DNA from 3 places in the Kineococcus sp. AC630 genome. Region 2 is predicted to be linked to each of the others. Evidence: riboswitches for the same ligand, from Rfam matches in the RefSeq annotation. Region 2 holds a riboswitch; each other region holds the start of a gene.

Evidence for each region. A riboswitch is a leader RNA that binds a small molecule or an ion and turns the genes downstream of it on or off. The one in region 2 is predicted to bind S-adenosylmethionine.
Region 1: it holds a riboswitch for S-adenosylmethionine, as region 2 does, so the genes downstream of both, AC0I8G_RS13210 (acyl-CoA dehydrogenase family protein) here and AC0I8G_RS11410 (ABC transporter substrate-binding protein) in region 2, are expected to answer to the same signal.
Region 3: it holds a riboswitch for S-adenosylmethionine, as region 2 does, so the genes downstream of both, AC0I8G_RS22410 (ABC transporter ATP-binding protein) here and AC0I8G_RS11410 (ABC transporter substrate-binding protein) in region 2, are expected to answer to the same signal.

What each region holds. Positions count from the first base shown of each region.
Region 1 is NZ_CEEDMJ010000011.1:64,630-72,364, forward strand. It holds gene dapC (succinyldiaminopimelate transaminase) at 1-726, opposite strand, end outside; gene fdxA (ferredoxin) at 728-1,054, opposite strand; gene AC0I8G_RS13205 (GNAT family N-acetyltransferase) at 1,158-2,156, shown strand; gene AC0I8G_RS13210 (acyl-CoA dehydrogenase family protein) at 2,132-3,382, opposite strand; SAM riboswitch class IV at 3,429-3,539, opposite strand; gene AC0I8G_RS13215 (AAA family ATPase) at 3,771-5,756, opposite strand; gene mshB (N-acetyl-1-D-myo-inositol-2-amino-2-deoxy-alpha-D-glucopyranoside deacetylase) at 5,978-7,066, opposite strand; gene typA (translational GTPase TypA) at 7,147-7,735, opposite strand, start outside.
Region 2 is NZ_CEEDMJ010000009.1:93,881-101,615, reverse strand. It holds gene AC0I8G_RS11425 (LLM class flavin-dependent oxidoreductase) at 1-629, opposite strand, end outside; gene AC0I8G_RS11420 (carbohydrate ABC transporter permease) at 650-1,468, opposite strand; gene AC0I8G_RS11415 (carbohydrate ABC transporter permease) at 1,465-2,427, opposite strand; gene AC0I8G_RS11410 (ABC transporter substrate-binding protein) at 2,424-3,800, opposite strand; SAM riboswitch class I at 4,031-4,120, opposite strand; gene AC0I8G_RS11405 (Rne/Rng family ribonuclease) at 4,503-7,517, shown strand; gene rplU (50S ribosomal protein L21) at 7,667-7,735, shown strand, end outside.
Region 3 is NZ_CEEDMJ010000027.1:27,683-35,417, forward strand. It holds gene AC0I8G_RS22365 (metallophosphoesterase) at 1-406, shown strand, start outside; tRNA gene AC0I8G_RS22370 (tRNA-Pro) at 483-559, shown strand; gene AC0I8G_RS22375 (TetR/AcrR family transcriptional regulator) at 651-1,250, opposite strand; gene AC0I8G_RS22380 (alpha/beta fold hydrolase) at 1,388-2,329, shown strand; gene AC0I8G_RS22385 (hypothetical protein) at 2,384-2,716, shown strand; gene AC0I8G_RS22390 (hypothetical protein) at 2,760-3,602, shown strand; gene AC0I8G_RS22395 (DinB family protein) at 3,605-4,099, opposite strand; gene AC0I8G_RS22400 (ABC transporter permease) at 4,140-4,937, opposite strand; gene AC0I8G_RS22405 (aliphatic sulfonate ABC transporter substrate-binding protein) at 4,934-5,971, opposite strand; gene AC0I8G_RS22410 (ABC transporter ATP-binding protein) at 6,009-6,818, opposite strand; SAM riboswitch class I at 6,812-6,905, opposite strand; gene AC0I8G_RS22415 (YqjF family protein) at 6,999-7,735, shown strand, end outside.

The DNA of each region.
Region 1 (7,735 bases), on a different contig from region 2:
GGCGACGAGCAGTCCGGTGTGGTCACCGTCACACACCCGCGGGTCGAGGACGGAGGGCACGAGACCACCGCGGGTCACGTCGTGCGCCTCGTCCCAGCCGAGTTCGGCGTAGCACTCGTCGGAGGCCACGACCACGTCGTGGGCCCGGGCCCAGGCGACGAGGGCGGCGAGCTCGTCGACCGTGCGCACCGCACCGGTCGGATTGGACGGGGAGTTCAGCCAGAGCAGCCGGATGCGCGCCCCGGCCTCCCAGGCGGCGTCGAGCTGCTCGACGGTGTCGGCGCCCAGGGGGGTGGCCCGGGCCAGGCGCGCCCCGACGTCGTAGGTCGGGTACGCGACCGACGGGTGGGCGACGACGTCACCCGCCTCGAGACCGAGGAGCAGGGGCAGCCAGGCGACCAGTTCCTTGGAACCGACCGTGGGCAGGACCCCGTCGGGGTCGAGGGTCGCGACACCCCGGCGTCGGGCGAACCAGGCCGCGACGGCCTCGCGCAGCGGGGCGGTGCCGTAGGTCTGGGGGTACCCGGGGGCGTTCGCGGCCGAGCGCAACGCCTCGGCCACGACCTCGGGGGTCGCGTCGACGGGGGTGCCGACCGAGAGGTCGACGATCCCCCCGGGATGGGCCGCCGCGAGGGCCTTGGCCCCCGCGAGGGAGTCCCAGGGGAAGTCGGGCAGGGACGCACCGACCCGGCGGCGCGGCGGGTGCTGCTGGGTCGGCGCGCTCACCTCAGTGGCCTTCGCCCTGCGGCGGGACCGCGGCGACCACCGGGTGGTCGGAGTCGATGACGCCCATCTTGGCGGCGCCACCGGGCGAGCCGACCGTGTCGAAGAACTCGACGTTGGCGGCGGTGAAGGCGGACCACTGGTCGGGGACGTCGTCCTCGTAGTAGATCGCCTCGACCGGGCAGACGGGCTCGCACGCTCCGCAGTCGACGCACTCGTCGGGCTGGATGTAGAGCGATCGCTTGCCTTCGTAGATGCAGTCGACCGGGCACTCTTCGATGCAGGCCTTGTCCTTGACGTCGACGCAGGGCTGCGCGATGACGTAGGTCACGGGTTGTCCTCCTCCTCCGGCGGACGGGCGGCCGGACGCGCTGCCTAGTATCGCCGACGCACGTCGACCGTCGTGCACGACCACCACCCCGGGGGGCAGCGCAGTGGCCGAGGTCACCCGCACGCACGTGATCGAGGACCTCCAGGTGGGTTCCCGGGTGGTCGTGCGGCACCGCCTCCCCGACGGCGCGGCCTCCGACGCGCTGGGCGACCTGGTCGCCGCGGACGACACCACGCTGCGGGTCCGGACCCGCCGCGGCGAGGTCACGCTCGCCCGCGCGGACGTCCTCGCGGCCAAGGCCGTCCCGCCACCGCCGGCCCGCAAGGGCCCCCCGCACACCGCGATCGGCACGGACGACCTCGAGCGGGTGATGGCGGAGCACTGGCGCCCGCTGGAACGACTCGACCTCGGCACCTGGCGGTTGCGGGCGAGCGAGGGGTTCACCGGCCGGGGCAACTCCGCTCTGGCGCTGGGTGAGCCCGGGGTGGCGGACGCGATCGAGCGGGTCGAGCGCTTCTACGCCGAGCGCGGTCTGCCGGCGGTGGTCGCGGTGGCCCACCCGGCCGACGGGCTCGGAGCGGGCGTGCCGCTGGTCGACGACCTCGCGGCCCGCGGCTGGAGCGTCCGCACGCCGACGGTGGTCATGACGGCCGCCACGGACGACCTGCCCGGTGCGGGCGAGGCGCCGCTCCCGGCCGGCCTGCACGTCGAGCGCGGCGGGGAACCCGACGCCGCGTGGCTGGCGCGCTACCACTACCAGGGTCGTCCCTACGTCCCGCCCGCCGGCCGCCGGATCCTCGTCTCCGCCGACGAGCAGGTCTTCCTGCGCGTCCTCGACGGCGCGGAGACCGTGGCGATCGCCCGCGGATCCCTCTCCCCCGGCTGGGCCGGGGTGACGGCCGTCGAGACCGCGCCCACCCACCGGCGGCGGGGACTGGGACGACGCCTGCTGACCGAGGTCGCCGACTGGGCCCGCGACCGCGGCGCGGCCTCGACCTACCTGCAGGTGCAGGGCGACAACGCCGGCGCCCGCGCGTTGTACGAGGGCGCCGGTTTCACCGTCCACCACGCGTACCACTACCGGGTCGCGCCCTCCGCCTGAACGACGGAGGCGTGGGTGCCGACGTCCCACACGAACGGCGGTTCGGTGCCGTTGACCGACCAGTCGCCGACGATCCGCTGCTTGTAGATCACCGGGTTGTGCGAGGCCACCGTGCGGGCGTTGCGCCAGTGCCGGTCGAGGTCGCGGGCCCGGGAGGTGCCCGACGCGCCGAGGGTGTTGAAGAGCAGCGTCGCGGCGCGCGGGACGGTTTCCGAGAGCACGACCTGGGCCTGGGCGGTCCGGATCTCGGCCTCGACGTTCGCCGCCCGGTCCGCCGCCGTCCCCGGCAGGTGTGCGGTGTCGGCGGCGGACTGGACCGCCTGCGCCGCAGCGCGGGTCAGGGAGCGGGCGGTGAACGCGATCGAGGAGATCTCGCCGGCCACCGACAGCACCTGGGCGTCGTTCCTGACGAGGGGGGCCAACCCGTGGGTGTAGCTGCGGGTCCGGGTGCGGACCTCGTGCCCGGTGTCGCGTTCGACCGCCGCGGCGATCCCGGCGTGCACGGCCAGCAGGACGAGTTGGTACAGCGCGGTCTGGTAGCGGAACCGGGCGGTGAACGGGGAGACGTCGTCGGCGGCGATCTCGACGTCGTCGAGCTCGAGGGTCCCGGTCCCGGTGAGCTGCTGCCCGAAACCGTCCCAGTCGTCGGAGACGCGAACCCCCCGGCCCCGGACGGGCACCAGGGCGGTCACGACCTCGTGGGTCCCGTCCGGGAGGCGTCGGCGGGCCGTCGCGTCGGTCCAGTCGGCGTAGATCGTGCCGGTCGTGTAGTACTTCCGGCCCGAGATCGCGGTGCGCCCCTCCCGGGTGGTGACGATCGTCTGCTGCTCACCGGTGACCCCGTCACCGACCTCGCTCCAGGAGTTCCCGACCATCTCCCCCGCGACCAGCCGCGCGATCCAGCGCGAGCGGTACTCCCCCACCGGCAGGCTCAGGACCTGCTCCACCCACGCGATGTGGCCGCGGAAGATCTGCGGCAGGTTCGAGTCGGCGGCCGCGAGGTCGACCAGCAGGTCGGTGAACTCGACGAGGTCGAGACCGCCACCACCCTCCTCGACGGGGATGCGCAACCGGCCGAACCCGGCGTCGAGGAGTTCCCGGACCTGGTCCCGTGGCAGTTCGTGGTCCTGCTCGCGCGTCACGGTGCCGGCCGCGATCCGTTGCAGCAGCGGCGAGAAGCGTTCCCGCACATCGGGTTCGGCGGTGGGTTCCAGGGTGGTGCTCACGGAGCTCTCCTCGATCGTGGACGCGTCGGCGTCCGGAACGGGAGGGACGGCGTCCTTACCCGTGCCGGAGCACCAGGTCAGGTCGTCACCCGGGGCACCCCACGACGAGGAGGGTTGCCGGCCAGCGAGCCGGGGCTTGTCGCTGGCGCTCATGACCTGGGACCAGGGAACCACAGGTGGGGAGGGAGGGTCCAGCCCGCTCCGCTGGTGGCCGATCGCGCGGCGGCGGACAGCAGAACGGGAACGTCTGCTCCAGCCCCCCGGAGCAACCGTTCCCGTTCCTGTGTTCCCGCGCCACCGCCCCCGGAGGCCCCCCGGCCTCCCACGGTGCGCGAGTTCCTGCGTCGCGGTCGTCGCTCCCCTCCTGCGGCGACGACCCCGACGAGTCCTAGATCCCCCGGACGACGCCGGAGGTGGTGTCACGCAGGTCGATGACCCGGGACGGTGCGGACTGCGGTGCGGACTGCGCCTCGTGGGCGGCCTGCGCCGCCTCGAGCACGTCGGTGATCTCGTGGCCGATGAGTTCGTGCCGTTCGAGCAGCGCGTCGCGCAGCGCCGCCACCAGGTGGCGGTTGCGGTCCATGAGTTCGCGGACGAACTCCTTCTGCTCGGTCAGCAGGTTCTCCACCAGCCGCCGCCCCTCGGAGTCGCCGAGGACGCGGGAGACGAGGTTCCCGTCGGCGAACGCGCCCTGCTGGACGGCGGCGAAGGAGACCAGGGTCCCGGCCATGCCCGCCGAACCGACCATCTGCGCCGCGACCTGCGTCGCGGACTGCAGGTCGCCGGCCGGGCCGGTCGAGACGTCGCCGAAGAAGAACTCCTCGGCGACCTGACCGCCGAACGCGATCTTGATCAGCCCGGCGAGTTCGCTGCGGGAACGGGTGTAGACGTCCTCGGCGTCACCGTGGGCGAGCAGCCCCAACGCGTTGGCGCGCTTGATGATCGTGAGGACCTCGAGGCGGCGTTGCGGGGCGACGAGCCAGGCGATCGTGGCGTGCCCGGCTTCGTGGGTGGCGATGAGCCGCGCCTCGTGGTCGGTGTAGCCGACGGGCTGGCCGAGGCCGACCTCGGTGACGAGGCGGGCCTGTTCGACGTCGCTCCAGTTCATCCCGTCGGCACCGCGACGGACGGCGTTGACGAGGGCCTCGTCGAGCAGGCTCTCGATCATCACCGGCGAGTACCCGTTGGTGATCCCGGCGAGCGCGTCGCGACGTTCGTCCTCGTCGAGCGGGGCCTCGTGGGCCTTGCGGGACAGGAAGTGGTCGACGAGTTCCCGGCGGCCGAGCTTGTCCGGCAGGCCGAAGCTGAGCCGACGGTCGAAACGGCCGGGACGCAGCAGGGCCGGGTCGAGGGAGTCGGCGCGGTTGGTCGCCGCGATGAGCAGGATCTCGACGGGTTCGCTCTTCGGCCGCTGCAGCCGGCGGTGCTGGGGCAGGAACCGGTTGGCGGTGTCGATGAACCAGCCCTGCAGCCGCTCGGACGTGGTGGGTTCGTCGAAGGACTGCATCTGCACGAGCAGTTCGTTGACGACCCCGCTCGCGCCCTCGCTGCTGGCCAGGCGTTCCGTCCGCAGCGCCGTCCGGCCCGTGGCGGGGAAGGACATCGCGAGGTTGGTGAGCCCTCCGCAGCCGACGATCCCGGTGGCGGCGTCGGCGTCCAGGGGCGTCATGGCGCTCATGCCGCCGCGGGCGCCGGCGATGGCGTCGATCTCCTCGATGAACCCGATGGCGCCGCCCTCACGACGGGCCGCCTTGCGCAGGGCCTTGAAGTAGGAGCGGAGCTTGCGGGCCGTCGCGCCGTACCACATCGACTGGAAGCTGGTCGCGGAGACGAAGAGGAAGGGGACGCCCGCCTCACGGGCCATGGCCTTGGCCATGTGCGTCTTGCCGGTGCCGGGCGAGCCCTCGAACAGGAGTCCGCGCCGGGGCCGTCCGCCCATCTGCGTCCGGAAGGTGCGGGCCGCGAGGAACAGGTCGAGGCTGCGCTCGACCTCCTCCTTGACCGCGGCCAGACCCTTGACGTCGTCGAGGCCGATGTCGATCTGCTCGGGACGGTAGACGACGTGCGGCGAGCGGCCGGAGACCAGCGTCTGCCCGAGGAGCAGGCCGATCATGGCGAGGAAGAAGACGAAGACCATGACGTAGATCGGGTCGACGCTCGGCAGCGGCGGCAGGACCGAGCCGGTGAAGGCCAGGCGCAGGTCGACGACGAGCAGCAGCAGGGCCACGACCATGAGCAGCGACCGGGTGCGGCGGCGACGGTTGCGCTCGCGCTGGCGACCGACGTCCGCGCTGTCCCGTCCGGTGCGGGGCTGCGGACGCGCGCCTCGTTCGGGGTCCTTCTCGGTCCGCGGGGCGTGCTTCACGTGAGCCACGGCCGCTCCTCTCGGTCACGTCCGGGCCGGTGCGCCAGGACGTGGTCCCAGCCAACCCCGTCGTCCGGGCGATGGCTACCGGCGACCACCCTCGGTGACGCGTTCGGACGATCGCGTTCACCCGCCTGGAGCAACGGAGCGTGATCCCCCGAACACACATCCCTCTCTCCGATCCGTGGTCTCGCGGGGATTCCCAGCGGGATCACGAATCGGAAGGGGGGTCAGGAGGAGGGGGCGATGCCCGCGAAGAGGTCGGTCTCCCGGCCGTCGGCGTCGAAGGGCCCGGCCGGCACGCCGTGCACCAACCGGTAGTGCTCGAACGGCCAGATCGGTTGCGGCACACCGTTGCTGAGCCGCATGGCCGGGACGTCACCGTCGAGGTCGAGGCTGACCTGGGTGGCGTGGGCGCGGAGCGCGGCGATCTTGGCCGGGATCTGGCCGGTCCCGTCGACGACGGTGGTGACCTCGCCGGCCGGCACGACGACGCTCGGCAGCGGCCCCTCGGGGTCCCCCGCACCCGCCGCACCGGCCTCGGCCAGGCGACGCAGGGCTTCCCGAACGGGCTGCTCCGGTTGGACGATCTCGTAGACCTTGGCCACCTGCCACGGGGCGGCGCCGTCGCGTCGGTCACCTGCCGCGAGCACGAGGGCGCGCATGGTCGCCTCGTGCACCCGGACGTGGTCGGGGTGGCCGTAGCCGCCACCCGGTTCGTAGGTCACGACGACCTGCGGACGGACCTCGCGCAGGACGGTCGCGATGTCGGCGGCGACCTCCTCGGGGTCGGCCGCCGCGAGCGCCCGCGGGTCGACGTCGTCTCCGGGCAGCGCCGCGTGACCCGCTCGGCCCGGCTCCAGCCACACCATCCCGGAGTCGCGGTAGCCGCTGCCGTCGACGCGGGTCAGGAAGCGGTGGTCGGTGACACCGAGGGCCTCCATCGCCGTCGCCAGCTCGCCCGTGCGGTGCTCGGCGAGCTGATCGGGGTCCAGGTGCGCCAGTTCGGGCGGGATGACCTCACCCAGCTCACCGCGGGTCGCCGTGAGCAGCACGACGCCCGCCCCGGCCTCGGCGTAGCGGGCCATCGTGGCGCCGCTGCCGATGGTCTCGTCGTCGGGGTGGGCGTGCACGAAGAGCACCCGACGGGGCTGGTCCAGCTGCTCCATGGACGCCAGGTCGGCCGGGTCGAGCTCGCCCAGGACGTCGTCGACGAGGTCCGCGGCGATCTCCAGCGGGTCCCGTCCGGCCGTCGCCGCGCCGGCGGCGCCCTCGGGCGTCTCGTCGGGCTGCTCGGGAGGTCGCGGGGTCGTCGTCATGGCCCCAGTTTGCCCCGTGATCGCAGAAGCGCTCGACCACCACCCCACGGGGTGGTGGTCGAGCGCTGAGGAGGCTGCGGTCAGGCCTTCTTGGCCTTGGAAGCCGTCTTCGCGCGCATGTTCGCCTCGAGGACGACCTTGCGGATGCGGACGGACTCCGGGGTCACCTCGACGCACTCGTCCTCGCGGCAGAACTCGAGGCACTGCTCCAGCGACAGGTGACGCGGGGGCACGAGGCGCTCGAACTCGTCCGAGGTGGACGAACGCATGTTGGAGAGCTTCTTCTCCTTGGTGATGTTGACGTCCATGTCGTCGGCGCGGGAGTTCTCGCCGACGATCATGCCCTCGTACACCTCGGAGGTGGGCTCGATGAACATCTGCCCACGTTCCTGCAGGTTGGTCATCGCGAACGCGGTGGCCGCACCGGCGCGGTCGGCGACGAGCGAACCGGACTGACGGGTGCGGATCTCGCCGGCCCAGTGGTCGTACTGCGCGAAGAGCGCGTGGGCGATGCCGGTACCGCGGGTGTCGGTGAGGAACTCGGTGCGGAAGCCGATGAGCCCGCGCGAGGGGACGTAGAACTCCATGCGCACCCAGCCGGTGCCGTGGTTGGTCATCGTCTCCATGCGGCCCTTGCGGGCGGCGAGCAGCTGGGTGATCGCGCCCAGG
Region 2 (7,735 bases):
GGGACGTCGAAGAACCGGCCGTGGTGCTCGATCGGGTGGACCTTCGCCGGATCCGTGAACACCCCCGCCTCCGCGTCGCGGACGACGGCGTCGTCCTCCCAGGAGCCCTCCCACAACTTGTAGACGACCTCCATGAACTCCTCGCCGAGCTCGTAGCGGTCGTCGTGGGTGATCTGGGTGGAGAGGCCGAGGTTCTTCGCGGCGGACTCGAGGTAGCTGGTCACGACGTTCCAGCCGACGCGGCCGTTGGTGTAGTGGTCCAGCGTCGCCATCTTCCGGGCGAAGGAGTACGGCTGTTCGTAGGTCAGCGAGACGGTGACCCCGAACCCGAGGTACTCGGTGACCGCACCCATCGCCGACACCGCGAGCAGCGGGTCGCCCACGGGGACCTGCGTCGACTCGCGCAGCGCCGTCTCGGGACCCTGCTGGTAGACGTCGTAGATCCCGAGGACGTCGGCGATGAAGAGCGAGTCGAACCTCCCTCGCTCCAGCAGCTTCGCGAGGTCGGTCCAGTAGCGGATGTCGTCGAAGCGGTGCGACTCGTCGGCCGGGTGCCTCCACAACCCGGGGGACTGGTGACCGACGCAGGTCATGTCGAAGGCGTTCAGGTGGATCCTGCGGTCGGTCACGGACGTCTCCTCGAACTCGGTCACTTGACGGCTCCGGCCGACAGTCCGCCGACCAGCCACTTCTGGGCCACCACCGCGAGCACGTACATCGGGAGGATCCCGACGAGCGACGCCGCGGCCTGCTGGCCGAACTGCACCGTGCGGTCACCCTGGAACAGCGACAACCCGACCGGCAGGGTCTGGCTGGAGGTGCTCTGCGAGAACGACACGGCGAAGAGGAACTCGTTGTAGGACAGGAACAGGCAGATCAGCAGGGCGGCGACGAGACCGGGCGCCAGCAACGGCAGCACCAGGTGCCACAGACCCCTCGTCGTGGAGAGGCCGTCGACCCAGCCGGCCTCCTCGATCTCCAGCGGGATGCGCCGCACGAAACCGTCGAGCAACCACACGGCGACGGGGACGTTGGCCAGACCGTTGACCAGGACCAGCCCGATCGCCGAGTTCGTCAGGTCCGTCTGCTTGAGCAGGTAGTACAGCGGCAGGATCGCCACGATCGGCGGGGCGCAGTAGCTGGCCAGCAGCACCGTCTGCAGACGTTCTCCGCGGATCCCGGCCCGGGCGGTCACGTAGGCGGCGGGCACCGCGACGATCGAGGTGAGCAGCGTCGCCCCGATCGCGACGACCCACGAGTTCGCGAGCATCGTCGAGAGCGGGACCGTCGCGAAGGCCTTGCTGAAGTTCGACCACACGAAGTTCGTCGGCAGCCAGCCGCCGTTGGCGATGTCGTCCACGCTGCGCAGCGACAGCGAGACCATGAACAGCATGGGCAGCAGCGCCACGAACGCGACGGCCGCGAGGATCACGCGCAGACCGCTGCGGCGCAGCACGGCGCCGGTCACTGGTCGGCCTTCACGGCGCGCGAGCGCACCAGCGTCACCACGGTGGTGAGGACCCCGACGACCAGGCCGAAGACCAGCGTCTCGGCGGCGGCCGTCCCGATCTCGTAGCTGCCGCGCATGCCCGTCCGGAAGATCTCGAAGCTGCTGACGATGGTGGAGACCCCGGGCCCGCCCTGGGTCACCACGGTCACCAGGTCGAAGACCTTCAACCCGATGACGAGTTCCAGCAGCAGGACCGAGAGGACGTTGGGGGCGACGACCGGCCAGACCACCGAGGTGAACGTGCGGAACGCACCGGCGCCGTCGAGGGAGGCTGCCTCGCGGAGTTCCTCGGGGACCCCCAGCAGGGCCGCGAAGACCAGCAGGGTCACCAGGGGCGTCCACTGCCAGACGTGCATGACGATCAACGCGGCGAAGGCCCCCACGCTGTCGCCCAACGGGTTCGCGCCGGGGAAGCCGATCGCCGAGAACAACCCGCCGAACGCGCCCCCGACCGGGGCGAGCATGAGCTTCCAGGCCACCCCGACCATGACGGGCGGCGTGACCAGGGGCAGCAGGAGGATCGTCCCGACGGCGCCGAACCGGGTTCCCCGCGCGTGCAGCAACAGGGCGAGGAGGATCCCGAGGCCCGTCGCGACCAGGGCGGCCACGACGGCGAAGACCACGGAACGGACCAGCGAGCCCGCGAAGGCCAGCGACTCCCAGGCGTCGACGAAGTTGTCGAGACCCGTGAAGTGCTGCAGGGGTTTGCCCAGCGACGACTTCGTGAAGGCCAACGCCACGACGAACACCGTCGGGTAGACGAGCACGAGCGCCAGCCCCGCGAGGCTGGGCGCGGCCAGCCACGTCGAGACGTGCCCCGGCCGGTGCCGGCCGGGGACCGCGCGCCGGGTCGCAGGATCGCGGCGACCCCGCCGCGGCCCGGGCACGGTCCGCTGCCCGTCGAGGAGCTGGCTCATCCGAGTTCCTTCTCCCAGCTCTCGGCGGCCTTGTCGAGCGCGGCCTGCGGTTCCGTGGACCCCTGGATGGCGAGCGCCAGCTGGTCGACGAGGTCCTGCAACGCCTTCGGCGCACCGGCCTGGCTCGGCCAGGCCAGCGGGTCACCGTCGAGACCCTCGCGGATGACGTCGGTCGCGATGCCCGCGGCCGTGGCGTAGTCGGTGGAGTCCAGGACGGTCTTGCGCGCCGGGTCGATCCCGGAACCCGCGGTGGAGGCGAGCAGCAGGTTGTTCTCCTGGTTCGTCGCCCACTTCACGAAGGCGGCGGACTTGTCGATCTGCTGGGAGGCGCTCGAGACGCCCAGGCCGAACCCGGCGTCCAGCGCGGTGCGCGCCGTCGTGTTCTTCCCGCCCACGGGGAGCGTGACCACGCCCCACTTGTCGACGATCTTCGAGCCGGTCGGGTCCTGCGCCTTCAGCCCGAGGTCGGTCCAGGTGTCGAGCATCGCGCCCTGACCGGAGAGGAAGGCGGAGTTGGCCTGGTCGAAGCCGGTCTGCAGCGGCGTCGGCAGGGCCGCGGGGGAGACGTCGATGAGGTGCTGCAGCGCGGCCAGCCCCTCCGCCCCGTGGAACGCGGCCTTGCTGTCGGAGCCGACGAGCGTGCCGCCGTAGCCAGCGAGGCGGTTGATGAAGGAGCAACCCAGGATCATCGGGACCTGCTGACCCTCGACGATCGCGCCGTAGACGCTGCCGCCGGAGTCCTGGGTGATCTTCGCGGCGACCGCGTCGTAGTCGTCCCAGGTCTTCGGGGGTTCGACGCCGTACTTCTCGAAGACCTCGGTGTTGTAGTAGAGGACGTGGGTATCGCCGTCGAAGGGCAGGCCGTAGCGCTTGCCGTCGATCAGGGTGTACGGGTCGTAGATCGAGGGCAGGAAGTCGTCGGTCGCGATGTCGGTGTTCGCGCCGATCCAGTCCGTGAGGTCGACCAGGGCGCCGGCGTCGACGAGCTGGCCGAGGCCGAAGTAGAAGTAGTCGAAGACGTCGAACTCCCCGTCGCCGCCCTGCACGTCCAGGATCTGCTTGCTCGTGAGCTGGTCGTAGGGGATCGCCGTGACCTCGAGCTTCCCGCCGAACTCCGCCGCGAACTTCTTGCCGAGCAGGTCCGTGAAGGCCAGCACGTGCGGCTGGTTCACCATCAGCTTGATCGTCGCCCCCTTGAGGTCGACGGCCTTCCCGGCGCTCAGGCCCGAGGAGGTGCTCTCGTCACCGCAGGCGGCCAGCGTGCCGGTGCCGGCGAGCGCGCCGAGGCCGAGGGCTCCGGAGAGGACCCGCCGGCGGGACGCGAGGAGTCGGGAGGTGCTGGCGGGCAGGAGGGTGCGACGGGGCGCGGACATGGGTGTGCTCCGGGGGGTAGGCGGACGGTGACCGTCCGTCGGGGTGCGCGAGGGCGCGGGGGAGGAGGTCGAGCGAGGTGCTGCGGGGATGCGGCGGCGGTGCTCAGACCGCGCGCGGCGTCCCCCGGCGCATCGGGGCGCCCTGGCGACACGCCGTGGAGGCGGTGCGCGAGAAGTCGACGTGGAAGCGCCGGGTCAGGGTCGAGCGGGTACGGCTGATCACGCTGTTTCCTCCATCGCCCCTGGCGGGAGCACCTGCCGCTGCGCGGTGGTTGCTGTGGCGTCGTCGAGCCAGGTCTCTCGGCCACTCTGGATGGTGTTGATCGGAGACTAGCGGACCGCCGGCCCCCTTGGCGACGGTTGCCGCGGACGGCCCGGACCCGTTGTGGCGAGCTGTGCGACACTGACAGTGGTCGAGCGTTCCCTACACCGGGCGCCCGGCCCGCTGTCGAGACCGTCGCCCTGCGCGCGGGCTCCGGGGAGCGCCGCGGTCCAGTGGAAGGACCTCGCAGGCGCCCCGGGCCACACGCCGGACGTCGACCGCCGGCGGCACGGACGGAGCACGCGAAGAGCGCGAACCCGTCGGTGCACACAGAGGACTTCCGTCGGGTGCGGGACGACCCACCCGGCGATTCCGACCAGGACGCTCGCGCGGCCGTGGGTTCACCGGTGGAGCGGGCGCTGCGGGCGAGCGGAGCACCCGTGAGCACCACACCCGAAGAGAACGACGCAGCAGCAGCCGAGGGCGCGGCGACGACGCGGCCCCGCAGGCGCCGTGCCGCGAGTCGACCCGCCGGTCCGCCGGCCCACGTCGACGTGTCCGGCGACACCAGCGCCGCGGCCGGCCCCGTCACCCCCGCCGTGGTGGAACCGACGCCCGAGCCTGTCGTGGCGGCGGAGCCGGAGCCCGTCGTGGCGCCGGCGCCCGAGCCTGTCGTGGAGACCGAGGCGCCCCCGCGTCGTCGTGCGCGTCGGGCGACCCGCAAGGTCGCGACCCCGGCCGAGGTGGCCGCTGAACCCGTCGTGGAACCCGTGGCGGAGGTGACCCCCCAGGTCGAGGTCACCCCGGAACCCACCCCCGAGCCCGCCGTCGAACCGGCCGCCGTGGAGACCGATGCGGAGGCCCCCACCGAGGCCCCGGCCGCGGCTCCCGCGCGTCGTCGCCGCAGCCGCAAGACGGCCGCCGCGCCCGTGGCGCCGGCCGTCCCCGTCGAGGAGGAGCCCGTCGAGGCCGCTGCGCTCGCGCAGGACGTCCCGGTGGAGGAGGCCCCCGTCGAAGCCCCCGTCACCCCGGTGGCGGAGGACCCCGACCTCATGGACGACCCGGTCCTGCTGCGAGCCGCCGGGTTCGCCCAGGGACGACGTGCCCCCAGCGAGGGTGAGCGTGCCGCCGACGCGGCCGCCCGCGCCACCGCCCTCTTCTTCCAGGCCCCCGTCGACGAGGAGCCCGTGCGTCGCAGTCGACGCGCCTCCGCACCCGCCGGCCCGCCCCCCGTCAGCGACCAGGACGCCTTCGCCTTCGACGGCGAGGAGGATGGCGAGGCCGACGTCGAGGTGGACGACGTCCTCGACCGGACCGGTGACGAGAACGACCAGGTCGATGACCAGGGTGACGCGGGCGACGACGACCACGACGACGACGAGGACGGCGGAGCGCCGCGTCGGCGTCGCCGCCGAGGTGGCCGCGGTCGCCGCAGCCGCACCCCCGTCGACGGTGACGTCGAGGACGAGTCGGGCGAGACCGGCGCGGACGACGAGGACGTTCCCGAGACCGACTCCGAGGACCAAAGCGAGGACCCCGAGGACGAGACCGAGCAGGACGACGACGGCGAGGAGTCGAACGGCTCCTCGCGTCGCCGTCGCCGCCGTCGCCGTCGCAGCGGTTCCGCGGAGTCCGAGGACGTCTCGCCCGACGACCCGCCGAACACCGTCACCCGGGTCCGGGAGCCGCGTCGCCCCCGCGCCGCGGTCACGACCGGTGGCACCGGCGAGGACGAGATCACCGCGCTCAAGGGCTCGACGCGTCTCGAGGCCAAGAAGGTGCGCCGCCGCGAGGGCCGTGAGCAGGGCCGCAAGCGCACGATCCTCACCGAGGCCGAGTTCCTGGCCCGCCGCGAGTCCGTCGAACGCGTGATGGTCGTGCGTCAGCAGGACGACAAGACCCAGATCGGCGTCCTCGAGGACGGGATCCTCGTCGAGCACTACGGTGCGAAGTCAGCGCAGACCACGATGGTCGGCAACGTGTACCTGGGCCGCGTGCAGAACGTGCTGCCCAGCATGGAGGCCGCGTTCATCGACGTCGGCAAGGGCCGCAACGCCGTGCTGTACGCCGGTGAGGTCAACTGGGACGCCGCCGGGCTCGAGGGGCAGCCTCGCCGGATCGAGGCGGCGCTGAAGTCCGGCGACTCCGTCCTGGTCCAGGTCACCAAGGACCCGGTCGGGCACAAGGGTGCGCGACTCACCAGCCAGGTCTCGCTGCCCGGTCGCTACCTCGTCTACGTCCCCCGCGGGTCGATGACGGGCATCTCCCGCAAGCTGCCCGACACCGAGCGCGCGCGGTTGAAGAAGGTCCTCAAGCAGGTCGTCCCGGAGGGAGCCGGCGTCATCGTGCGCACGGCCGCCGAGGGTGTGGCCGAGGAGGAGCTGGCCGCGGACGTGCAGCGGTTGCAGGCCACCTGGGAGGCCATCGAGGCCAAGGCGTCCAGCAAGAACTCGCCGATCCTGCTGCACGGTGAGCCGGACCTCACCGTCCGTGTCGTGCGCGACGTCTTCAACGAGGACTTCACCCAACTCGTCGTGTCCGGTGACGAGGCGTGGGAGACGGTGCGCGACTACGTCGACGACGTGGCCCCCGACCTCGCTGACCGGCTCGTGCGCTGGGAGGGGAGCGAGGACGTCTTCGCCCACCACCGCATCGACGAGCAGCTGCAGAAGGCGCTGGGCCGCAAGGTCTGGCTGCCCTCGGGCGGTTCCCTGGTCATCGACCCGACGGAGGCCATGCACGTGGTCGACGTCAACACCGGGAAGTTCACCGGTGTGGGCGGGACCCTCGAGGAGACCGTCACCCGCAACAACCTCGAGGCCGCGGAGGAGATCGTCCGTCAGCTCCGGCTGCGCGACATCGGCGGGATCATCGTCATCGACTTCATCGACATGGTCCTCGAGTCCAACCGCGACCTCGTGCTGCGCCGCCTCATCGAGTGCCTGGGCCGGGACCGGACCAAGCACCAGGTGGCCGAGGTGACCTCGCTCGGGCTGGTCCAGATGACGCGCAAGCGCACCGGACAGGGCCTCGCGGCGGTCCTCGAGGAGCTCGACGCCGCCGCCGACGCGAACCCCGCCCCGCAGCCGACGCCCACGGGTTCCTCGAGCTCCTCCAACGGCTCCTCCGGCGCCTCCTCGAACGGTGGGGGCAACGGCGGTTCCGGTGGCAACGGGGGCAGCGCGAAGTCCCGCTCGCGCCGTGGTCGGGGCCGGGACAAGGGGGCCGAGGGGGAGACGGAGAACGGCCGTCCCGCCGGCGACGCCCCCTCGACCGAGGGGCCCTCCGCGAACGGCTCCTCCCCGCACGGGGAGTCCGAGCAGGACGCCCCCCGGGAGCCCGCCAAGGACTCCGCGGTCCTCGCCGCGATCGCGGCCGTGGCCGCGGCCGCCCGCCACAAGGAGCGAGAGGAGCGCGAGGGGTCCGCCTCGGGCGCCTCGTCCGCGGGCGACTGAACGATTCGGCCTGCCGTTCGCGGCCAGCCGTTTTGACCCATGGGACGGCGTTCCGTACGCTTGACCCTTGGTGCGCCATCGTGCGCGAGCCACAGACCGGTCCATCGGTCTGCTGGCCTTCCAGTTGTGACGAGAGAAACGGGTTCGTTGTGGTGTACGCCATCGTCCGCGCCGGCGGCCGGCAGGAGAAGGTCTCGGTCGGCGACGTGCTGACCATC
Region 3 (7,735 bases), on a different contig from region 2:
GACCGTCAACGGCCTCGACCTCGAGTTCGTCGGCGTCGACGATCCCCACCTGCGCTACGACCGCTACCACGACGTCGCCGGTCCCGCCGCGACCGACGCCGACCTCACCATCGGCGTCACCCACGCCCCCTACCGCCGCACCCTCGACGCGATGACCGCCGACGGCGCCGGCCTGCTCATCGCCGGCCACACCCACGGCGGCCAGCTCTGCGTCCCCGGCTTCGGGGCGCTCGTGACCAACTGCGACCTCCCGCGCAAGCAGGCCTCCGGGCTGTCCCGCTGGTCCGCCGCCCGCCACGACGCCTGGTTGCACGTCTCCGCCGGCCTCGGGACCTCCCCCTACGCGCCGCTGCGCTTCGCCTGCCGACCCGAGGCGACGCTGCTGGAGCTCGTGTCCCGCCGCTGACCCTCGTGGTCCCGGGGACCTGCCTGGGTGGGCTATCCTCTACGAGGCCGCGCAGTTCGGCGGCCGTCAGCAGCATCGGGGTGTGGCGCAGCTTGGTAGCGCGCTTCGTTCGGGACGAAGAGGCCGCAGGTTCAAATCCTGTCACCCCGACCAGCAAGATCACAGATCAGAGGCCCGGAACCGCGTCAGCGGGACCGGGCCTCTGGCGTTGTGTGCGACTGACCGCCGGGGCAGCCGCGAGGATCTACGAGGAACGCTCCGGCTCACCCAGGGCCTTCGCGACCCCATCGACGGTGACCCTCGCGATGCTCCGGAGCTGCGCAGGACTCGCTCCGGCCCTGCTCATGACGGCGAGGGACTGGTTGACGGCTGCCGCGTGGAGGGCGAAGGCTTCGGCGTTCTCGTCATTCATCCGGCCGGCCTTCAAGGCCGTGTGCAGACGTCGGCGTTGAAAGCCCAGAGCCTCGCGCGTGTGCGCAGCGACGGCGGGGCTCAGCACGGGCGTCACCATCGTCGTCTGGGCGATCAGGCACCCGTCGGGGAGATCCGGATCGGCGATGCGCTCGAGGGTGACGTCGAAGAACGACTGGAGGGCGGCCATGACGTCTGACGCAGCGCACGACAGCGCGGCGTCGTACTTCTCGCCGTAGCGCGTGGTGTAACGGTCCAGGCAGCGCAGGAAGAGTTCGTCCTTGCCGCCGAACGAGGAGTAGATCGAACTGCGGTTCAGGCCGGTGACCCGGGAGAGGTCGTCGAGCGAGGTGTCGGCGTAACCGGCACGCCAGAACTGGACCATCGCGGCGTCCAGGGCCGTGTCCACGTCGAACTGCTTCTTGCCTGCCACCTGGCTCTCCTGTCTGCGCCCCTCGGGTGATGACGTCACCCTATCTTGAACTGAGCAGTCCAGGATGTGTTAGCGTCCGAACGCGGCGACGAACGCACGGCACTCGCGCTGCGACGCAAAGCATCCGGCGCCCACCGATGGAGGATCACGTGACCACGACTGAAACCAGCCCCGTGCCCGACCTGGCCCTCCACGACCTGGCCGCGCACGGCCTGGACGGGTTCACCCACCGCTGGGTCGACGCCGACGGCGTCCGCCTCCACGCCGTCGACGGCGGCCGACCGGACGGACCGGTGCTCGTGCTGCTCGCGGGGTTCCCGCAGACCTGGTGGGCGTGGCGGAAGGTCATGCCCCACCTCTCCGACCGGTTCCGGGTCCTCACGATCGACCTGCCGGGCCAAGGGCACTCCGAACGGCCGGAGGCCGGCTACGACACCCACAGCGTCGCCGCCCACGTCCACGCCGCCGTCCAGGCACTCGGAGCGCGCACCTACTGGCTGGCCGCTCACGACATCGGCGCCTGGGTCGCCTTCTCCCTCGCCCTCACCCACGGCAGCTCCCTCCACGGCCTCGCCCTCCTCGACGCCGGCATCCCCGGCATCACCCTTCCCAAGACGATCCCCACCGACCCGGCCCGGGCGTGGAAGACGTGGCACTTCGCCTTCCACCTCGTGCCCGACCTCCCCGAGACGCTGCTGACCGGACGCGAACGGGAGTACGTCGACTGGTTCCTCAAGGCGAAGGCCCTCGACCCGGCCACCTTCGAGGCCGGCGACCTCGACCACTTCGCGGCGGCCCTCGCCGCCGACGGGGGACTGCGCGCCTCCCTCGCCTACTACCGCGACGCCGCCGAGTCCGCGCGCAGGAACCACGAGGCGCTCGACCGGCAGCACCTGACGGTCCCCGTCCTCGGGATCTCCAGCAGCCACGGCTCCATCCTCGACATGGCCGCGTCCCTGCGTCCGTGGGCCGAGAACACCACCAGCGTCGTGGTGCCCGGCGCGGGGCACTTCATCCCCGACGAACAGCCTGAAGCCGTCGCCACCGCGCTCGCCGACTTCATCACCGCCGACCGCTGAATCCGCTGAGATCGGCCCAGCACCGGCCGCGGGAGTGATCGGTAGCGTGGGGTGGTGACGACACCACGGAAGGCACGCTGGTCGGAGTGGGTGCTGGTCGCCGTCTTCGCGGGCCAGACGGCCATCTCGGTCGCGGACCGGGAGTGGGGACGTGCGCTCGCGCCGGGGATCTTCCTCGTCGGGTTCGCCGGGCAGGTGCTCTTGCACCGCCTGAAGCGCCCGACCGCGGCGACCACGGTCCTCTTCGTCGCGATCGTTGCCGTCTTCGTGGTCTCGATCGTGCGGCACACCTGGTGGCTGGCGGGCGTTCTCGGCGTCGGGCTGCTCGCCCTGGCCGGGATCTGGGGGACGACCTGGTGGGTCGGACGCCGCGCCACCCAGGCGTGACCCGGGGCTCAACCCGGCCGTCCGCGCGGCCGATCTCAGAACGGTGAGTCGACGCGGACCGGTCCTGACGGTGTCGGCGGCTGCGGCGGTCTCGGTCGCGTCGCTCGTGGCGCTGTCGATCTCGACGCACACCTCCCTGTGGCGGCTGTACCGGGACGGACTCGCCCACCTCGCAGGGCTCGACCCGCAGACGGTGTCGGGGTTCCCGCACGCTGAGGCGCCCCGGGTCCTCGACTCGATCGGGCAGTCGGCAGGGTTCCTCGTCCCGTTCGTCGGGGTGGTCGCCCTCGGCACGGCGTTGGCCCTGGTGGGCCGGCGGTGGTGGGCGGTGGGTGCCGTCGTCGGACTCGACCTCGCGGGCGCGATCGACCGCTTCCCCCTGACCGGGGGTCTACTGCTGCCTGCCGACCCGAGCCGGGCGACGTTGCCCGTGGGATGGCCGTGGGACGAGATCGCCCTGGACGTCGGGTTGGGTCTGCTGCCGGTCCTCGTCGCGGTCCTGACCGGGGTACCTGCGGCAGTGACCCGGCCGGCGCTGCGTGTTCCCGGGGTCGCGGCGCTCGTCGTCCTGGTCGTCGGGACGGTCCTCCACCCCGTCGACCTCGATGCCGCGGCGGTGCTGCACGCGGCGCTCGTCGTGCTGGTCGTGGTGTCGACGGGGGTGGTCGCGGCGGGTCGCACGAGTCGCCAGCTGATCTGCGGCGCAGCCGTTCTCGTGGTGCTCGTCGCCGTGCGGGCCCTCCTGGGCGGCTCCGGGTTCCCCGTCCTCTGGGTTGTGACGGTGCTCGCGGGACCGATCGTCGTCCTCGCGACGCCCTCGCTGACGCGGGCGTGGGTACGGTCGTTCCGTTCCGGCGAGGGAGTCACACCCTCCGAGGGGCGGTGACGCTACTCCCCGGTGCGCCCGTCGAGGCACTCCCGCAACAGGTCGGCGTGCCCGGCGTGCCGGGCGTACTCCTCGATCAGGTGCACCAGCACGTCGCGGACGCTCACCGGACCGTCGCGGTGCGGCACCTCGCGGCCGAGGTCGGCTTCGGGCAGTTCCGCCAGCCACGCGTCGGCGGCCGCGACCTCCTGCCGCCAGGTGGCGAACGCCTCGCTCACGACCGCGTCGTCGGCCACCGCACCGGTGAAGGCGAGTTCCGGGTCCTCCGCGGTCCAGTAGAGCCGCGGGGTCTCCGGACGCTCGGCCAGGGTCCGGGGGAACCAGTCGCGTTCCACCTTGGCCAGGTGGCGGACGAGGCCGAGCAGGCTCAGTGAACTCGGCGGCACGGACCGGGTCGCGAGCTGCCCCGCGTCGAGGTCCTCGCACTTGCGCTCGATGACCTCGCGGTAGTGGCCGAGGTAGTCGAGCAACGTCGCCTTCTCACCCGTCGCGCTCACGCCGACCACTGTCGCGGACGACCGCGGCGGGGACAACCCGTCACCCCCGGGCGCGTTTGACCTGACCCTCGACCAGCCCGAGGACGAGGTCGGACCCCTTGCCCAGCACCGCGAGCAGGATGATGGCCAGCAGCACCTGATCGGTCCGGCCGGTGTTCTGCCCGTTGGTCAGCTGGAACCCCAGGCCGATCGAGGCGGCGAGGAGTTCCGCGGCCACCAGGAACAGCCAGCTCTGGGCCAACCCCAGCCGCAACCCCGACAGCAGGGCGGGAGCGGTCGCCGGCAGCAGCACCTCCCGGAACAGCCCGATCCCGCGGCGGCCGTAGGCCCGGCCCACCTCGACGAGAGCGGGGTCGAGGTGGGTGAGGGCGTTCAGCACCGTCGTGTAGACCGGGAAGAACGCCCCGATCGCGACCAGCGTGATCTTCGGGGTCTCCCCGAGCCCGATCCAGAGGCCCAGCAGGGGGATCCAGGCCAGCGATGGCACGGCCCGCAACGCGCCGAGCGTGGGGGCAAGGAGGTCGTGCACCACCCGGGACGAGCCGGTCAGCCCACCGAGCACCACCCCCGCCACCGCGCCGACGGCGAAACCCTGCAGGACGCGCTGCACGCTGATCGCGATGTTCAGCTGCAACTGCCCCGTCGCCCACATCTGCCGGGCCGCGTTCAGCACGTCGACCGGCGGCGGCAGCTGGACGCGTTCGAAGACCCCCGCCCCGGTCGTGAGGAACCACGCGAGCAGCAGCAGCAGAGGGACGACCCAGCCCAGCCACCCGCGGTTCCGCGGACCCCGCGACCGGCGCACCGGAAGGGGGCGTTCGGTGTCCAGCACGCTCACGAGACGGTGGCCTTCTCGGCGAAGTCGGGCACCAGCAACCCGTCGAGCGCCTCCGTCGCCGCGTCCGCGGAGGGGACGTCACCGGCGGAGGCCATGAGCGGGATGATCCCCGCCAGCACGGTGCGCTGGGCGTCACCGGGGACGGAGTCGACGTCGAGCGTCGTGCGTTCCAGCACCCGGGCGGCGACCTCCGGGGTCAACTGCGCCTGGGTCGCGTAGAGCGTGGCGAGGTCCGCGGGGTTCGCGATGGCCCAGGCGCGGGCGGTCGCGTACGCGTCGACGACCTGCTGCACCAGCTCAGGAGAGCTCTTGATGAAGGCCTCGCGGGCGTTCAGCATCCCGTAGGTGTTGAAGTCGACGTTGCGGTACAGCAGCTTCGACCCGGCGAGCAGTTCGGAGCCGGCCATGTTGGGGTCCAGCCCCGCCCACGCGTCGACGTCGCCGCGTTCCAGGGCAGCGCGACCGTCGGCGTGCTGCAGGTTGGTGATCGTGACGTCGCTCGCGGACAGACCCGCTTTGTCCAGGGCCTGCTGCAGGAAGAAGTACGGGTCGGTGCCGGTGGTCGCGGCGATCTGCTTGCCGCGCAACCCCGCCACGTCGGTGATCGTGGAGTCCTTGCCGACGACGAGGGCCGTCCACTCCGGCTGGGAGAACACGTCGATCGTCTGGACCGGGGAACCGTTGGTGCGGGCCTGCAGCACGGCCGACCCGGCGGTGGAGGCGATGTCGAGGTTGTCGTTGCGCAGGAACTCGTTGGCCTTGTTGCTGCCCGCGGACTGCTCCCACTGCACGGTGAGGCCGGCGTTCTCGAGGATCTTCTGCTCGCGGACGACGAGGCTGAGCGGGTTGTAGAGCGCGTAGTCGAGGCGGACGGTCCCCCCGCCCGAGGCGCTCCCGGAACCGGTGGCGGTGGCGGGGGCACCCCCGCTGGAGGACTCGCCCTTGACGCACCCGGCGGCGACGAAGGAGACCCCGCCCAGGGCCAGGCCGAGGGCGAGACGGCGGGTGGGCAGGTTCGAGGGCACGACGGACACGGTTCTCCTGGGGTTTCGCGGTGGTGGGGGGTCTGCGTCAGACGGTGCGGGGAACGCCGAGCAGGTCGAGCAGTTCGACCCGCAGTTCCGCGGTGGCGGCGTCACCGCGGTCGCGGGGGCGCCGAGCGGGGACGGCGAGGTCGCGGACGACCGTCGCACCGGCCGTGTCGGGGGAGGGGCCGAGGACCAGGACCCGGTCGGCCAGGTGCAGGGCCTCGTCGACGTCGTGGGTCACCAGCAGGACCGTGGCGCCGGTCTCGCGCTGCACCTCGTCCAGCAGGTCCTGCATCTTCAGCCGGGTCAGGGCGTCGAGGGCCGCGAAGGGCTCGTCGAGGAGCAGCACCCCGGGCCGGCGGACCAGGGCCCGGGCCAGGGCCGTCCGCTGGGCCATCCCGCCGGAGACGCGACGCGGCCGGTGGCCGGCGAACTCGCCCAGCCCGACGACGTCCAGCCAGCGCAGGACCTCCGTCCGGCCCTCCGCCCGCGGGGTGCCGCGCGGCAGCCCGAAGGCGACGTTCCCGGCGAGGTCGCGCCACGGCAGCAGCCGCGGTTCCTGGAAGACGACGGCGGTGCGGGGGTGGACCCCGCGGACCTGTTCCCCGCCGACCTCGATCGAGCCGGTGGTGGGGGTGTCGAGCCCGGCCACCAGGCGCAGCAGCGTCGACTTCCCGCTGCCGGAGGCGCCGAGCAGGGCGACCGTGCGCCCGGCCTCGAGGGTGACGTCCAGCGGGGCGAGCACGTCGCGTTCGCCGAAGGTCCGCCCGACCCCGCGCAGCCGGACGTCGGCGGCGTCCACGCGGGTGGGTTCGGTGCTCGGCGGGGACGTCACGGACACGGGTTCCTCCATCGGTCCTGGCGTGAGCACCACACCCCGCGGACGGGGAGGTTGCTGCGGCGTCGCGGAGCCAGGTCTCTCAGCCGCTCTGGATGGTGGATCCAGGGTAAGGCAAGTTGCGACGACAACCACCCGCGACCGCACGAGGAGTGGCTGCCGCGCCGGGAGCGCCCCGGCCAGGCACGATGAACCGTGCCCGCCACCGTCCCGACCCTGGACCGTCTCCCGCCCGTGACCGCCCCGGCCCTCTCCGGGCCGGTGATGATGCACCAGCACTGGGACGACCTCGCCTTCCTGCACTGGGCGGTCGACCCGGCGCTCGTCGCCCCGCACCTGCCGCCCGGGGTCCGCCCGGACGTCCTCGACGGCGTCACCTACGTCGGGCTCATCCCGTTCACGCTGCGCGGCGCCGGGCCGGGTCGGGCTCCCGCGGTGCCGTACGCGGGGACGTTCCTGGAGACGAACGTCCGGCTCTACTCCGTCGACGACGAGGGCCGGCGCGGGGTCGTCTTCGCCAGCCTCGACGCGACGCGGCTCGCGGTGGTCCTCGGCGCGCGGACGGCGTTCGGGCTGCCGTACCGGTGGTCGCGGATGCGGCGGGCGGAACGGGTCCGCGACGGTGCGCGCGAGCTGGCGTGGACGTGCCGGACCCGCGCGGGCGTGCGCAGCCGCATCGCCGTCCGCCTCGGCACCGATCGGGTGGAGGACGAGGTCGCGGCGTTCGTGACCGCCCGGTTCGGGCTGCACGTCGCCCACCGGGGGCGCACCTGGTGGGTCGCGAACGAGCACGAGCCGTGGCCGTTGCGCAGCGCCGAGGTGCTCGTCCTCGACGACGGACTGCGCGGGGCGGCGGGGTTCGACCTCGCCGGACCGCCCGACCACGTCTGCTTCGCCCAGCGGGTCACGACGCGTTTCGCGTTGCCACGGGA